One region of the Halalkalibacter lacteus genome, then DNA from elsewhere that is predicted to be linked to it. Evidence: riboswitches for the same ligand, from Rfam matches in the RefSeq annotation. Region 1 holds a riboswitch; the other holds the start of a gene.
The links. A riboswitch is a leader RNA that binds a small molecule or an ion and turns the genes downstream of it on or off. The one in region 1 is predicted to bind cyclic di-AMP.

Region 1 (8,705 bases):
GGGCAGAGGTAGGGAAGCGTGGGAACCGTCCCCGTGCTTCCTGCTTCGGCTCTGAGATAATTACTGTTCGGACTTAACATATGGCTTTAAGACTGTGGAAATTTCCTCTACTAGTTGTTTAGAAGTAACATTAGCAGATTCCGAACCTTTTTTATACGCATCCTCTAGTATTTTCATTAAGCGTTGTTGTGTTAATATTTCGTCTTCTTTAACGGCACTCATTTCTACTCTCCCCTACACATGTAAGAAATCACCACTAATTCTTTTTGTTGTGTTTTTTATTCGTTTTCTACTAATTGCTGCAATGCAACAGTCCAATTGAGTTCATTTACTTTACCCAGGTTTTAGATAAATCTGTTGCACCTCTTCTTTGCAATTCGACTTCTAGAATTTCAATAAAATCTTTTTCTAGATTCAATTCAATTGCCTTCTCATATACTTTTAATAAATCATGAGTCTTTAGTTTAAACATATCTCTTCTCCTAAAAAGTATTAATGATACTCGGCACTTGCCAAGCAGTGGAGTTAGTAAACCTAAAAGCTTTGCTAGACATACAGAAAGGTCAATTTTCAAGGTGCGAAAGTTGAGTCAATTATAGTTAATGTCCAAATTTTTCTCATTTGGTGTAGGAGGCATATTGAATCCCTCCTATTGAATTACATACTACTATACTCAAGGTATTGAAGCCTATGCCTTTCCTCGTAATTAGTAACTATTATTTATTTCCCCATTTTCCACAATGATTTTACAATTTTCTTCGTAGCTTAGTAGGTATAGGATAAGAGCCTCATACTTTTGCATTTCACTTTGAAAAATCAAACACACGATCTTCTTTTTGACTTTCAAATAAAGCCGTACGACGACCAAATGCGCTGTTTTCTTGACATGGGACGGGAACCGAGAACACTCGGAATCCTCAATGAAAATGCCCCTTGAAAAAGTCTAGGGGGCATTAATAGTAACTTTGATATTTTTAACATAATAAAAATAGATTTAGTTTAATTATTGCGACTTATATTCTATCTCTAGTCCACGTAACTCCAGTTTTTATTATTTTGGCTGGAGAACCTGCAATCGTACAATGCGGATCAGTAAAAGGTTTAGTCACAACAGATCTAGCACCAATGATACAATCATCTGGGATTACTGAACCTTTAGAAATAAGAACATTGGCTGCAACCCATACATGATTTCCTATTGTAACGTCTTTCGCTATATTTAAGCGTTCTTTCGTTTCTACATCAAGAACCGAATGAGCATCTGTAGTTCGTACAGCTATATCGTAAGAGAACATACAGTCCTCACCAATCTCAATGTTTTTTCCTTCTCCTGAAAGAAGGTACACATTTTTAAAGGTAGTGCGATCACCAATAGAGATTTTTTGGCGTTTTCCTTTTAGATGAATGTGACCAATAATGTCTGTTTCCACACCAATGTAGATTTCATTATTTGACCCTCCTATATGGATCAATAGGTTAGAAAGTTTAGCGTCCTTTCCAATAATAATTTTATTTTTGGAACCAGTAATTTTCAACTCAACATTTCTAAAGGTGTAATTATCCTCATGTAAATCTAACACATTGTTTTTTCCATAGATCTTTGTTTTTAACCCTTTAATTTCTTCTTGTAAAATCATTAAAGCCTCCTAATTCAAACCATATTATTACATATATTGAATTGTATCATTATTTGAATATGAGTTGAGATGAAAAAGATGGATTATAGCAAGGAATACCTTATAATCATTAGCGCCATCTGCCAATAAAATCTGAGCAAATACGAACAATTCCTTCACTAGTAAAAAAGAAAGAATCCCAGCTAAGCACACAAGAGAAACATTTAAAACGATTTGAAAAACCTTCGGAACCATTTTTAGGATATAGCTGTAATTCCTTCTCATCTTTACCACCCTCCTCCTCTTCTTTTCTATTCAACAATCATCCGATTTTACCCTCTTCCATTTTTCTTCTAGTACTGACACCTTCCCTACTCAGCCTAACGACCGCGCCTCAGACGATTGGTTTAAGCCGACAATTGATTCGTGTATTAAAAATATTACGATCTCTTTTAATTGATTGCGATCGTCAGGAACCACAATCCAAAATGTTTCAGTCATAATCTAATAGAAAGACCATATATAAGTACTAACACTTCGTAAAGGTGGTAGGATTATATGAACTATAAATACTTAGCATTTTGTACAAGCTGTGGTTTCCCTACTGAACTAACGAAACATGTATTGCATCATTACTTCTCCAACCAAACAGTTAATATTTTCTATTGTCATCAATGTCAAACAGAAAATAAAATACCAGATTATCTAAAGAAAATTGCAAAGGAATTAAAGTAAAACAAAAATAAAACGGAATCAGAGTTGCCATCCCTGATTCCATTTTTTATTTTCTATCTATTTGTTACTATAGAATGTCCATTCGATCACGAATCGGCCCTGACGCTCTCGCGACTCTTTTACCGATGCATCTGGCAATCCCACACCTCCAATTGTAAACATTTTATTAAGGAAATAAAGAAAACTGATCAAAAATCTCTAGAGAATTACGCCCGTTTCCATTCTCAATATGTAAAATCCTGTAACATATGAAAAATCAGTTTTGGATTGCCAATTGTTGTCTATAATACGGATGATACTTGTTTTTACGTCACAAAGAGAAAAAGAAACCGAGCAGACTGAAATGAATTGGAAGCTGCTCGATTAGGTAAGGAGATGATAGCAATGGGAGAATTGCGAAAACAAGTAGAAGCTCGTAAAGAGAAACTGATTAAAAAGCTTATTAACGTAGGAATCTACAAAAGTGAAGACAAGCACTTATTTGAACTAACCCTTACAGATATTGAACAAATTTACGCATCCTTAAAAAAAGAAAATCATCATAAAAAGAGCGTGCTTAGATGACTATGTTCTAAACACGCTCTTATTCATATTTTAAGAAGGATTCCATACCAACAACGACGAAGCTACATTCAAATAGGTTTTCACCTAATGAAAGAGGCGCAATCCATGATCGTAGTAAGCTCCTGCTTAGCAGGATTAAACGTAAGGTATAACGGAACACATTGTTTAAATGAAAAGATACATCAACTAGTTGATGATGAGAAGAAAGCCGTAACGGTCTGCCCTGAATTGCTTGGCGGGTTTTCAACCCCGAGAGAACCTGCTGAAATCACAGGCGGAGATGGCTATGATGTGTTGGACGGGAAGGCGAAAGTAATCGATCAGTCAGGCAATGACGTAACAGAGCTTTACCTAAGAGGGGCGTATACGGCATTCCAAATGGTAAAAGAACTGAACGCCACCCTTGTTGTTCTAAAAGAAAACAGCCCTTCTTGCGGAAGTTCGATGATTTACGATGGCGGATTTAATGGGACTAAAATTGCTGGGGATGGAGTCACTTCAGCCTTATTGAAAAGAAACAAGATACAGGTCATTTCTGAAGAACAACTGGCTGATTTTTTAACATAAAGGAGAAGCCAAATTTGACTAGTACTTCACATCACCCTTCTCCCCAGTCAACATATCGCGGTCCATCATGACTTTATTCTTCAACTTCCTTAACCTTATGGCCATTAACAGGCTTTCATTGCTTACTGACTCTTCTCCCTTTAAATCAGCAATCGTCCTAGCTAAACGAATGATTTTAAAATTAATATTTAGAGTTAAATCCTCTCATACCTTTTCCTATTCCAATGCCTAACAGTTATGAATATAATTCTTCCCCGTCTTTCATTAGTTCTCTTTATATTTTCAGCTTAGACAGGGAAATATAAAAAGATTGTAAGTTCTAAAGGAGGTTATTACATGCTGTTTATATTTGAAATCATGAAAATGACTGTCAGAATAAAAAAGTTAACCCTTCTGTTTAGTCACTGCAGATGGACAATCATTGTTAATCGTCTCATCTATTGAGAGTTATGCTGTAGAAATGAATAAAGAAATTTACACGATAGTAGAGATTCTCAAGGAAAAGCACATATCAAATTTTGAGCATTCAAATGTTGATGAATTTATTATTGCGGATGAGGCATTATCTGATCTTATGGCTAAAGCTGCAGTTGATAAAGGATCTAGTAAACTAATTATGGAACTTTTAAGTAGAAGAAGCGGCGTTGATATACGTAAAATAAAGAAAAAACAAGTTTGGGATACGTATAATGATGCTTTTGATGATTTAAAAAAGCTAGGAGCAAACTTAATCTCAGATGGAAATGACTTTAATATATTGTCTAAATTAGGTGAACGTATTCCAAGTGAATCAGAGCTTTACGTCATATGTAGTAAAGAGTCCTATAAAAAGATCATGGATGTTCGTTAAGAATATTTATATTGACAAGATCGATAAAGAGGAGTAACTTTTCTAGTAGTTAAAATATTATATTAAACCTTTATTCGCTTAATCATTCATGAGCGGGGGAACCACTATTGATGGATATTTAACCATCTTGGGGTGAATCTTACTTAGTAAGACGGGATACTCTTAGTCCCTAATCCGACAGCTAACCTCGTAAGCGTTATTAAAGAGAAGGTTCTTTGGGACCATTCTTTGTGATGGTCTTTTTTATTTGGAGAAAAAGGAGCAGCTTGGAGTGGCAGAAAAAAAGAAACAGTTTGCAGTTATTGGTTTAGGTCGTTTTGGAGGAAGTATATGTAAAGAATTATTTAGGATGGGCCATCAAGTATTAGCTATTGACATTAATGAAACAAAGGTTACTGAATTTGCTCAATATGCTACGTATGCTGTTATAGCAAACTCTGCAGATGAAAAGGCATTACTGACTTTAGGGATTAGAAACTTTGAACATGTAGTAGTTGCTATCGGAGATGATATACAAACCAGTATTTTAACAACGCTTGTGTTAAAAGAAAATGATATACCTAACGTCTGGGTCAAAGCGCAAAATTCTTATCACCATAAGGTTCTTGAAAAGATAGGCGCTGACCGAATAATCCATCCAGAACACGATATGGGCATACGGATTGCCCAACATCTAACCTCCGAAAAAATTGTAGACTATATCGAACTATCAAATAAGTACAGCATAGTGGAGTTATTGGCTACAAATAAGGTTAATAATAAATCACTTATTGATTTAAATATACGAGCTGAGTATGGATGTACCATTCTAGCCATTAAACGTGGTGAGGATGTGAATGTGTCACCTATACCTGAAGAAGTCATCATAGAAAAAGATCTCCTTATTGTCATTGGACATAAGAATGACTTAAAACGTTTTGAAGATGAAGGCTTGTAGATAAGTAATGTTATGAAGTAAATAAACTATTAAAGAAGGTTTTTTATATGGCTAAAATAAAAGAGCATTTAAGTCATCTATCAGCTGTGCAGATTATTGTTTTGTATTACGTTGTTGCAGTAATTGTTGCAATGATTTTATTTAGTTTACCTATTGCACAAAATCCTGGTACTCAATGGGGTTTTATAGAAGCTCTATTCACTGCTGTAAGTGCGGTAAGTGTAACAGGACTAACGGTTGTTTCCACCGCAGAAACCTTTAGTGTGCCAGGGACCTTTATCCTTGCTTTTGTTCTGCAATTTGGTGGAATTGGGATTATGACATTAGGAACTTTCGTCTGGATGCTCTTTCGCAAAAAGATTGGATTACGAGAAAGGCAATTGATCATGACGGACCAAAACCGTGGAGAAATGGCAGGGTTAGTTATGATCATGAAACAGATTTTGATTATGATTCTAGCTATTGAGGCTGTTGGTGCTCTAATTCTCAGTATACACTTTCTACAATATTTCCCGACTTGGCAAGAAGCATTTATCCAAGGTTTCTTTGCATCAGTAAGCGCCACAACAAATGCTGGGTTTGACATTACCGGTAGTTCACTAGAGCCCTTTGCTCATGATTATTTTGTTCAATTTGTAAATATGATTTTATTAGTATTAGGTGCCATTGGCTTCCCTGTTCTAATTGAATTAAAAGAATTTCTTACGTCAAAAGAAAAACCATTTAATAAGCGTTTCTCCCTTTATACAAAATTAACAACAACAACGTTTGGGTTGCTTGTTCTGGTTGGGTTTCTTGGTATCCTTTTATTAGAAAGAAATCACTTTTTCCTTGATAAAACTTGGCATGAAACGTTTTTTTATGCTTTATTCCAATCTGTAACTACCAGAAATGGTGGACTAGCAACAATGGATATTGCAGAATTTTATATTCCTACACAGTTATTCTTGAGCGCCCTTATGTTTATTGGGGCATCTCCAAGTAGTGTAGGTGGAGGAATTCGAACCACCACTTTTGCCATTATTATTTTGACAATTTATACTTTTGCTCGTGGAAGAAGTTCTATTAAAATATTTGGAAGAGAAATTGATCAAGAGGATATGTTAAAGTCATTTATAGTCATTAGTGTTGCAATTATGCTCACAGGGTCAGCTGTTATATTTCTTTCCTATATTGAGCCTTTTCCTTTAATCGCGATCATCTTTGAGGTTTGCTCGGCATTTGGAACGACAGGATTATCTATGGGGATTACTCCTGATCTAACTACAGCTGGTAAATTAACGATCATCTTTCTGATGTTTGTCGGTCGAATTGGAGTGTTTGCATTCTTATTTATCATTAGAGGAAAGCTTACAGATGAGCACTATCATTATCCAAAAGAGAAAGTGATTATTGGGTAACCTTGAGCATCTATTAGGTATTTTACCTTAACTCAAGACAATGACGTTCTTACGAGTTAAATGTATATAAGGACAATAGTTACCTAAAAATAAAGCCTGTATCTTAGATTACCAAGTAATCATTGATACAGGCTTTTTTTCCTCTTTTATTCTTGCCTGCATATTGAACAATTATATTCCCCTTTTTAAAGTAATGAGGGTCCGATATATAACTAAATAAAGCATTTCCAATATTCTCATTTGGATGGATACTAGAAGCGTCTTTTTCCATATCCTCTTTTGTTGGATACTCGTATATCAGAATATATTCTCGATTTACATCAATCGCCTTTGGTGGATCGGAAAAAAACTGGGTCTTTCTCATTATTTTCTATAACGCTATAATTCACTTTTGCTTTTTCTAGTTCCTTTACATAAAGATAGAGCGCAATTCTTATTCTGGAATTGCGCCCGATTGCTGAAAATCAGACATAGATTCTATTAGCTGTTACTTTAATAAGAGTATACTTCTATTTACACTCAAAAGAATATTCATTTTTTAATCTCTTTTTTAGGATTAAAAGTGCATAATTCGCAAAAAAACCGACTTAATGTCGGTTCTTTCAGTTCATTTTATTTAGTTTGTGAAATTGCATTAACGAGTTGGGTAAGAGCTTCGTTAATTGGAGTAACTGGACGACCAAGTACTTTTTCAAAATCATTGCTTTCAACTTCTAGTGAACCGTTTCGAATGCTTTCTTGAATTCCTACTACAATCGGAATCACAAAATCAGGTAAACCTAACCCTTTCATGATCTCTGCATATTTTTCGTCACTAATTTGTTGTACAGGTAGTATTTCATTACCCAATACATTACCAAGAGCAGTTGCCAATTCTTCTTGAGTTAAAAGAGGACCAGAAAGTTCATAAACTGTATTTTCGTGACCGTTTCCAACAAGAACCGCTGCCGTTGCATCTGCATAATCTTGTTGCAGTGCCCAGCCTACCTTACCTTCTCCAGCAGAAGTTACCCATGGAGCTCCCCCCATAGCACCTTGAATGCTTCCGAGTTCGTTTTCCAAATACCAATTGTTACGCAAGAAAGAATATGGGATACCTGTCTTAATGATGGCTGCTTCTGTCGCAACATGAGGAGGAGCCATTAAGTTTTTACTTTCTGTTGCATTTGCTAAACTTGTGTAAGCAATAAATTTTACCCCTGCATGCTCAGCTGCTTGGACAGCATTAGTATGTTGATGAATTCTTGTTTCATTGTCACCATCGGCAGAAATAAGTAATAAGCGGTCAATCCCTGTAAAAGCACTATCTAATGTTTCTGGACGATCAAAATCTCCTTGACGAACTTCCACTCCACGAACACGAAGTCCTTCTGCTTTCTCTGGGTTTCGAACACTCACTGCCAGTTCACTTGCAGGTATAGATTTCAATAATGATTCTACAACCTTTGAACCTAATTTCCCTGTTGCTCCTGTAACTAATATTTTCATTTTGTATTCCTCCCATTCGACTTTATCTGTAACAACATTGATTACATGTAATCATTCTAACTACATGTAATCAATTTGTCAACACGTAAAATGCTATTTATTATTTTGTTCGTAATTTGGTATAATAAACTTGTAACCAATTTAACTACATGGTGAAGAAATATAAAATTAAATAACGGAATAATTAATAGAGGTGGTGACTGAACATGTCCATCAGCAGCCGATTCGCTGTCGGAATTCATATATTGACTCTAATTGAATTAAATAAAGATGGAGTAACATCTTCTGAATTTTTAGCTTCAAGTGTTAACACGAACCCAGCCGTGATAAGAAAACTAATGGGAATGCTAAAAAAAGCTGGTTTGATAGAGGTACATCCAGGTATTGCAGGGGCTAGACTCGCAAAGGAATTATCTGATATTACACTGTTCGACGTTTATAAGGCAGTGAATGTTGTACAGGAGAAAGAATTGTTTAGCATACATGAAAGTCCACATCCTGATTGTCCCGTAGGTAGGAACATCCAGAATACAATTGAACCATTATTC
Region 2 (8,705 bases), on a different contig from region 1:
CTAGAGGCGGCAAGAGAACATAGTCATCGGCACGTTCTGGTCCAACGATCTCTTCTGTCTCCCACCAAATATACGAGCCAAGAGTTGCAGGGCTTGTCTTCCCTTTTGCAAAATACTGACTGACATCATGTGTAAACGATTCATCATCGATTAAACCCTCTTCAATCCATCCATGAAAATATTCAATTGCTTCCTTATACTCCGGTTGAACGACTGTGAAAATCACTTCTCCATCACGCACGATTTGATGATCAACATTGTCAGGAATGCCAAATGCAGCAAACATATCACCGAAGTTCCCAGTCCAGAAGTTATACATAAAGCTCATTGGAATGACATCATCTTTCCCTGTACCATTTGGATCTTGATCTCTGAATGCACGTAAAACATCGCCATACTCATCAAGTGTTGTCGGCATATCAAGCCCTAACTCATCCAACCAAGATTTGTTGATCGATGTGAAGTTTGGAACAGCACTCAAACCCATTTCTTCTGCTCTAGGCAAAGAATAAATATGACCATCTGGTGCGGTAACCATGCTTTTCAACTCAGGTCTCAGTTCAAATATTTCTTTCAGGTTTGGAGCATACTCTTCGATTAAATCCTCTAACGGAATAATCGATCCTGCTTGACCATATTTAACAATTTCATGATCTGAAAACTCAGCATTGTAGAATGCATCAGGAAGCTCGTTACTAGCTAACATTAAATTTTTTCGTTCTTCATATCCATCTCCAGGAATATTATTCCAATCTATATACATTTTTATGTACGTTATTATTTACTGATGATTTCCTCACCTTAAATCCAAATTCTATTGCAGTAAGGTTATCGTAATCGATTACGTAATCAGTGCAAAGGAGAATGCTCTCCATTACACTGATCCTCGAGAAATAAACTGAGTAGGTAATAATACCGATTCCTTGTTCCTCTCGTTTCCCTTCTTAATCCTATTAAGCAATATATGAACCGCTTTCTCTCCGATTTCATAGGATGGTTGTTCGACCACTGCTAATGGTGGCGTTGTAATTTTCATCCAATCATAATCATCGAAACCAATAATGGCAATTTCATCTGGTATTTTGATCTGTTTTTCATTGAGGAACCGCAGAGCACCCATTGTCATTACATTATTCGAAACAAACAATGAAGTAACCGCTTTCTTATTAACCAATTCTTTTGCTTGCTTATACCCTTCTTCAAAACTAGGGGTTCCTTCTTTTATTAGCGACGGTTCGACTGTCAACTTATTTTTTTCGTGTGCTTTCTTATATCCTGTTAATCGATCGTCGCTTGTCGTCATTCCAAGGTGCCCAGTAATAAAACCAATTTTCTCGTGTCCCTTTTTTATTAAGGTCTCAATCGCTTCAAAAGTACCTTGGTAACTATTCGCCATAACCAGATCACCATCATACCCTTTAGGTTTACGGTCAATAAAAATGACTGGGTAATCTCCTGAAAATACTTCGTCATACTCAGTAACATCTTCAGCTGTCGGAGCTATAATCAGTCCATCAATTAATTGAGTATTAAACAGTTTTATTTGTTCAAGTTCTGTCTTAAGATCTTCATGGGAATTGCCTAAGATGAGGTTATACCCTTTCTGTTTAACGATTGTTTCAATCCCATTAGCGATTGCCATAAAAAAGAAGTTTGACGTATCCATATACACCATTGGTACGATTAAACCTATAATCATTGACTTTCGACTTCGTAAACTTTTCGCTACTAAATTAGGCTTATAGTCTAGCTCCTTCATAGCTTGAAAGACTCTCACCTTTGTCGTTTCTGAAACAAACCTTGTTCCATTGATAACATGAGATACTGTTGCTGTTGACACATTGGCAACTTTCGCTACATCCTTTATGCTTGTCATAGGTTCTCCTCTTTAAAGCGCTTTCTTAACTAACATGATTGTCACGTAATCGTTTAACCGAAGCTTATAATAAAGTGAACATTTTGTTAATTAGAAAAAAATGTTACTAACTAAAGTGAATAGGCTGCCCCCTTCGTACACGTAAGGACACTGAAAAAGGTGAAAATCGCACGTAAAAAGATTTTTCGAGGAAGCTGCATTGGCTCTTTACGTTGCAGCCTGCTATGCATAGCAGGCTTTAAAACAAAGCAACGGCCACTCCATCACATAAGCGGCAACGTGACCGTCACTCTTGTCCCATCTTCCAAATTCTCAAAGCAGATCGAACCTTTATGCTCTTGGATCATTCTTTGCGATATCGACAATCCGAGTCCTGTCCCTTCTTCTTTTGTTGAAAAGAACGGTTCACCTATTCGTCCGATGATTGATACTGGAATGCCTGGGCCATTATCGTTCACTTCAATGACCGCTTCTTTTTCATCTAGCTTTTTAACCGCGATCGCTACTGTGCCACCCTCATTTCCAGCTGCTTCGATTGCATTTTTCATTAAATTGATCACTACTTGTTTAATTTGCGACTTATCTACGTACACTCTTACAATTGACGTTTCAAACGAACTTGTAATGTCTACGTTATGCAAAGTTGCTTCATTTCTCATAAATTCAACCGTCTCATTGACGATTTCCGTTAGGTTGTAATAGTCTCTCTTAGGTGCACTCGGTTGCGTCGCCATGAGAAAATCATTGACGAGTTGATTCATTCGGTCCATTTCGCTTAACACAATATCACGAAAATGGTTCTCCTTTTGATCTTCAAACAAAAACTGTACAAATCCTCTTACTGATTGCATCGGATTACGCAACTCATGCGCCAATCCCGCTGATAGCTGCCCAAGCAAGGATAGTTTTTCAAGCCGTATTAATTTATCATCAAACTCATCATAGCTTGATTTTGTCGCGTTTTCGATAATGACGGACACAACCGATGATAAGCGCTTGATCGTTTCTATTTCTTGTTTCGTGAAAGCATACGGATCTGGATCGATCGCACAAACGGTTCCAAATAACTTTCCATTCGAAAGATAGACAGGCATGCCGAGGTACGATCCGATATTCGCTTCATAAATCGCATCGAACACACTAGCTCTCGCGTCTTTTTTCGTATCATGTATAATTAACGGTTCCCGACCGTCACAAGGGATCAGGCTTCATAAAGAATGATCTTTAGGTAATTCCATCCCCTCTTCCAAGGAGCAGCCATTTTGGTTAAACACTTTAATCACTTTAAACGTTTCTTCAATATGACTAACAAAAAGTGTCCTAGCTCCGATTGACTGGCTCGAAAACCACAACATATCTTCCAATGCCTGTTCAAAACGACTCGTCACAACAATCCCCCCTTTAAACAAAGTAAACAACTAAATTGAGCTTCTCTCTTTACTCAAGTAACTATAGCTACCGGATACGTAGACTACTATCATTTTACCAGTATATTTCCTTGTTTACCTGTGTAAAATGAACTTTCTTTTTTTTGGGGTGCCAGGTACCTATTGACATCTTTACTAAAGAGGAGTAAATTCTCCTTATCATACAAATATATTTTTAACCTTTTATTCGCTTAATCTATGATTTTAGAGCGGGGGAACCAATTAGGATGGCTAGAAATCGTCCTTGGGGTGAATCTTACTATGTAAGAGGGGATACTCTTGAGTCCCTAATCCGACAGCTAACCTCGTCAGCGTTTTTTCGAGAGAAAGGGTCTTAAAGGACCATTCTTTGCGATGGTCTTTTTTATTTGCTAAAAAGGAGTGGATATAAATGGCAGATAAAAAGAAACAGTTTGCCGTTATTGGTTTGGGGCGTTTTGGTGGAAGTGTTTGTAAGGAGTTATACAAGATGGGACACCAAGTATTAGCGATCGATCTGAATGAGACAAAAGTGAATGAGTTTACAGCATTCTCTACTCATGCAGTCGTTGCAAATTCCACAGATGAAAAGGCATTGCAATCTCTAGGGATCAGAAACTTCGAATATGTCATTGTCGCCATCGGTGATAACATTCAATCAAGTATTTTAACTACACTCGTATTAAAAGAAATGGATGTTAACAATGTTTGGGTAAAAGCACAAAATATTTATCATCATAAGGTACTTGATAAAATAGGAGCGGACCGCATTATTCACCCTGAGCAAGATATGGGGATTCGGATCGCTCAACATTTAGCTTCTGAAAAGATTGTCGATTATATTGAGTTGTCTGATGAATATAGTATCGTTGAGTTACTAGCAACCAAGAAAATCGACAATCGTTCGCTTATTGATTTACATGTTCGGGCGAAGTACGGATGTACGATTTTAGCGATCAAAAGAGGGGAAGAAATTAATGTATCTCCCCTACCAAAAGATATGATTTATCAAAAAGACATTCTAATTGTCATTGGCCACAAGAACGACCTCAAACGATTCGAGGAAGAAGGTATGTAACAATGTCACGCGCGAGAAAAGGCATTTGGCATCGGAAAATCAAATAATTATTCATTTATTAACGATTGTGGTTATTAGCTTATTTGCGGTATTCCTCACTTTCTTCGCGTTAGCTAACAGAAAGTGCTCTTTTTTATGATTGTATTGGAAGGTTTGGACCACTAACGTTAGCCTTTTCATTAGCAAGAACAAAAAAATCGGGAAGTGCCAGGCACTTCCCGATTTTTTTCATCCTTATGTTTACTCCGCCCGAAAAAAGGTTATTTAACAAGTAATTCAACTTTAAAGGAGGAGTTCATCATGCTTTACAAAGCTAGTACTATTCAATCTTGTACTGTACAAGCAACAGACGGTGATTTAGGAAAGGTGAAAGATTTGTACTTTGATAGTGAAAAATGGACGATCCGCTATTTAGTTGTTGATACATTAAAATGGTTACCAGGAAAAAGAGTGCTCGTTTCTCCCGTCTCTTTCGATAATGTCGAGTTAGACAATAACAATATTTCGATTTTTTCATCAACAGACGAAATAAAAAACAGCCCTTCTGTAGAAGAGCATCAGCCGATCACCCGTGTAAAAGAATTAGAGCTTCATAGCTATTATGGTTGGTCACCGTATTGGGTTGGCGGCGGTTTGTGGGGACCTGGCAATCTCCCCCTCTTATCTACGAAAGAAGATCAGCAATATGTAACCGAAATGGAAGATGACCAATCCTTTTTAAGAAGTGTTAATGAATTAAGAGGACAAGTATTTGGCTATAACGTCAAGGGGATCGATCATGAAGAGTTAGGAACAGTCGTTGACTTTGTCATAGATGATAACTCTTGGGTCGTTCATTATCTCATCATTGATACAGGTGATTGGCTACCCGGACGAAAAGTGGCCATTTCTCCAGAATCAATTGACTCAATTGACTGGGTAGCAAAAGACATTACGATTAATCTAAGAGCAGCAGAAGTTGAAGAACACTCAACTGAAACGGGTTCTGTTCTGGAATTAGAGGAGATTCCAGTTGATAACCTAAGAACAAGACACCTTTTAAATAAATAATGATTAGTAGAGGTGACTCAATGGATATCCCATTTCATGAGTCACCTTTACTTGCTTGTACATACCTTTCATACAGGCCCAACCATATTTCTTTCTAACCCTGATTAATTGCATATGAAACTAAAACGACTAAACTAGGCACCTATCTAAAAGTAGTATAAGGTTTAAACACCTTTTTTCTTTGATTGGATGTTTGAATTAACCGATGGGCTTTTTCTAAAAGGGTGATTTCGCTTTGCTGAAGAGGTTTCATATGGCAGACTTTATTTCTGATTGTGATCGTTTGCCGTAGTAGTTTGTAATCATTCAGTGTGATGGGGAGAAGTTGATACGTTTCAACGTGGGTCAGGATGTTTGCATACGTGTCATTCACATAAAGATGTTGCTGCCGATTCAGTTTTTTTAGCAGAAGATTTTTCAAGCTCGTTTCGATGTCATATAGAAGCGAATAAGCCTCTAGTAACATAGTTTTTTTAGATATCATATATATATAACCTCCTATTTATTTAGTATTTTGGTTAGATTTTACTTTTTATTTCTACACTTATTATGTCAATTCCTGCTTTTATTTTCAAAAAAGAAAGGACCCTATAATAGAGTCCTTTAATCATTACGCTTTGTTTACGTTTGTAGCTTGAAGTCCACGTTGACCTTGTTCAGTGTCAAATGTAACTTTTTGGCCTTCGTCTAAAGATTTAAATCCTTCGCCTTGGATAGCTGAGAAATGTACGAATACATCATCTCCACCTTCAATTTCGATAAAACCGAATCCTTTTTCTGCGTTAAACCATTTTACTGTACCTTCTTGCATGTTTGTTTCCTCCTATGTGGAACTATCCCACAATTTATTACTATCATTGCTCAATTAGATATCAAAGGCGAAAAGTTTAAACTCTTCTTCTTTCTTACAGACCGAACAAAAATAATTCTTGTTTAGAATAACAGATTTTTTCTAGAAAAGCAAATAGTTAGTTATTGGAAAAAGAGATCGAGTGCATTAACACTCGATCAATTCAGCTACCTACCGCATAAAGAGCAGCTGAGCAATTTTAAAATTTTATCCGAACGAACGGTGTTTATTTCTTTTTGTCGGATATGAAAGCGCTATTTTTTATCTCCCATCAGCAATTAGTCACCATATCCATCCGGATGATGCTGATGCCAATTCCAAGCGTGTTTAATCATTAAATCCAATGAAGAATACTCTGGGTTCCATCCAAGTTCTGACCTTGCCTTATTAGATGAAGCAATCAATACAGCCGGATCGCCCGTTCTTCTCGGGGCAGTGACGGTCTTAATATCGATCCCTGTAACGGCTTTACACGTTTCAATTACTTGTTTTACGGAAAAACCATTGCCATTTCCTAAATTGTAAATGCCGCTTTTTTCTTCCTTTTCTAAACGTTGCAACGCAAGATAATGGGCTTGTGCGAGATCTAGAACATGAATATAGTCACGGACACACGTCCCATCCTCAGTAGGATAGTCATCCCCAAACATGCTCACATGTGCTCTTTGTCCTAATGCAGCTTGGAGAACAATCGGAATGAGATGAGACTCTGGTTGATGATCTTCGCCAATTTTCCCTTCTGGATCAGCGCCAGCTGCATTAAAATAGCGCAGACAAATGGATTTTACTCCATATGCTTCGTCCGCCCATTTCAGCATTTTTTCGATTGCGAGCTTTGTTTCACCATATGGATTTGTTGGGATCGTAGGCGAGTCTTCCGTAATCGGAACCGATACCGGTTCCCCGTACGTAGCAGCTGTTGACGAAAAGACAAATTTCTTCACCCCATGTTCAACCATCTTCTTAATTAAATGATAACTCCCGATCACATTATTCTCATAATACTTTAATGGGTCCTTCATACTTTCACCAACGAGCGAATCCGCCGCAAAATGAATCACAGCCGAAATATCATTCTCAGAAAAAATCTTATCTAAAAGATCGGCATCAGCCAACTCACCTTGATAAAAGGTTGCACCTTGTACCGCTTCACGATGCCCTGTTTGTAAGCTGTCTAATACAACAAATTCCTCATTTTTTTCTTTTATATACAATAACGTATGGCTACCAATATAGCCTGCACCACCAGTAACGAGGGTTGTCATCATTTCACTCCTATTCTTTTCATGTCAATATGTAATGTTATAAACTAATAGTACTTAGCATTGCCAATTATTTCAATAGAGAAATCGGGAAGCGTACAGGATTAATGGAGTGCAACTAACGACGTAAATAAAACGGAAGCCGCGCTATCCATTGCTCGGCTTCCGTTTTTAATCGACAAATTTCGGGCGCTGCCAGGCACCACTTAAGCCGTCTCTCTCACTTTTTCCTCAGTTGGTTTTTCCTTCGATAAGAACCAACCTCCTAAAGCAATTAAGATCAGCACCACGTAGAAAGTGATTTTCCATGCTGATGAATGAGCAAATTCGTGAGGCAACACGTCTAAAGCAGGGTGTGACAACGTGTAAACAGCTAGCTTTACCCCAACCCACCCAACTATAAAAAATGCAGCAATTTCTAACCCAGGTCTTGCATGCAATAATCGAACAAATAAATTAGCGGCGAAACGCATTATCACGAGACCGATAAATCCACCAGCAAAGATCACAAGAAACTTCCCGCCATCTAACCCACCAATTGCCGGCAAGCCGGAATCTGGTAGAACAACAGCTAATGCGACTGCTGCTAAAATCGAGTCAACCGCAAACGCAATATCTGCTAATTCCACTTTAAAAACGGTTCCCCAAAATCCAGATTTCTTTTTCTTTCCACTCTCTTGCGCGTCTCCACTGTTTTCTTCGACATTTTTAATAAGTAATTTTCTAAAAATATGATTACATGCAATAAATAATAAATAAAGTGCACCAATTGCTTGTACTTGCCATACATCTATTAAGAATGAAATAGCAAATAGTGAGCCAAATCGGAAAACAAATGCTCCTGCAAGTCCGTAAAACAAGGCTTTCTTTCTTTGTTCATCCGGAAGATGTTTCACCATAATGGCTAAAACGAGTGCATTATCTGCGGCCAACAGCCCTTCAAGTACGATTAACATCAAAAGTACCCAGCTGTATTCTAATATGATTGATAGTTCCATCTAATGAAAAACCTCCTATAAATATAGTATGTAACAGGCTTATTTCTCCTCATTGCACGTACCTTCCAACCCTCCTTCGTAGCCTGGCAATTTAGTAATCTCGAAAATAAAAACGATCATTGTAGAATCTGCTTATAAAATCAAAAAAACCTTTACCGAATACGGCAAAGGTTTTTTTGAACAGA

Region 2: linked by a shared signal. The riboswitch ahead of SAZ04_RS19880 (potassium channel family protein) and the one ahead of SAZ04_RS12705 (potassium channel family protein) in region 1 are both predicted to bind cyclic di-AMP.

Annotation. Positions count from the first base shown of each region.
Region 1 is NZ_JAWRVL010000015.1:95,722-104,426, forward strand. Features, by position in the region: gene SAZ04_RS12660 (YwzD family small protein) at 61-222, opposite strand; gene sda (sporulation histidine kinase inhibitor Sda) at 329-472, opposite strand; gene SAZ04_RS12670 (acyltransferase) at 1,014-1,637, opposite strand; gene SAZ04_RS12675 (hypothetical protein) at 1,747-1,935, opposite strand; gene SAZ04_RS12680 (hypothetical protein) at 2,175-2,351, shown strand; gene SAZ04_RS12685 (Fur-regulated basic protein FbpA) at 2,736-2,915, shown strand; gene SAZ04_RS12690 (2-thiouracil desulfurase family protein) at 3,021-3,482, shown strand; gene SAZ04_RS12695 (magnesium chelatase subunit ChlI family protein) at 3,501-3,668, opposite strand; gene SAZ04_RS12700 (hypothetical protein) at 3,904-4,332, shown strand; cyclic di-AMP (ydaO/yuaA leader) riboswitch at 4,398-4,544, shown strand; gene SAZ04_RS12705 (potassium channel family protein) at 4,604-5,269, shown strand; gene SAZ04_RS12710 (TrkH family potassium uptake protein) at 5,317-6,669, shown strand; gene SAZ04_RS12715 (hypothetical protein) at 6,773-7,033, opposite strand; gene SAZ04_RS12720 (SDR family oxidoreductase) at 7,282-8,157, opposite strand; gene SAZ04_RS12725 (Rrf2 family transcriptional regulator) at 8,364-8,705, shown strand, end outside.
Region 2 is NZ_JAWRVL010000043.1:7,502-16,206, reverse strand. Features, by position in the region: gene SAZ04_RS19900 (ABC transporter substrate-binding protein) at 1-763, opposite strand, end outside; gene SAZ04_RS19895 (LacI family DNA-binding transcriptional regulator) at 875-1,876, opposite strand; gene SAZ04_RS19890 (ATP-binding protein) at 2,140-3,051, opposite strand; gene SAZ04_RS19885 (hypothetical protein) at 3,085-3,264, opposite strand; cyclic di-AMP (ydaO/yuaA leader) riboswitch at 3,482-3,632, shown strand; gene SAZ04_RS19880 (potassium channel family protein) at 3,695-4,360, shown strand; gene SAZ04_RS19875 (PRC-barrel domain-containing protein) at 4,661-5,410, shown strand; gene SAZ04_RS19870 (hypothetical protein) at 5,553-5,894, opposite strand; gene SAZ04_RS19865 (cold-shock protein) at 6,021-6,221, opposite strand; gene galE (UDP-glucose 4-epimerase GalE) at 6,539-7,525, opposite strand; gene SAZ04_RS19855 (TerC family protein) at 7,729-8,520, opposite strand.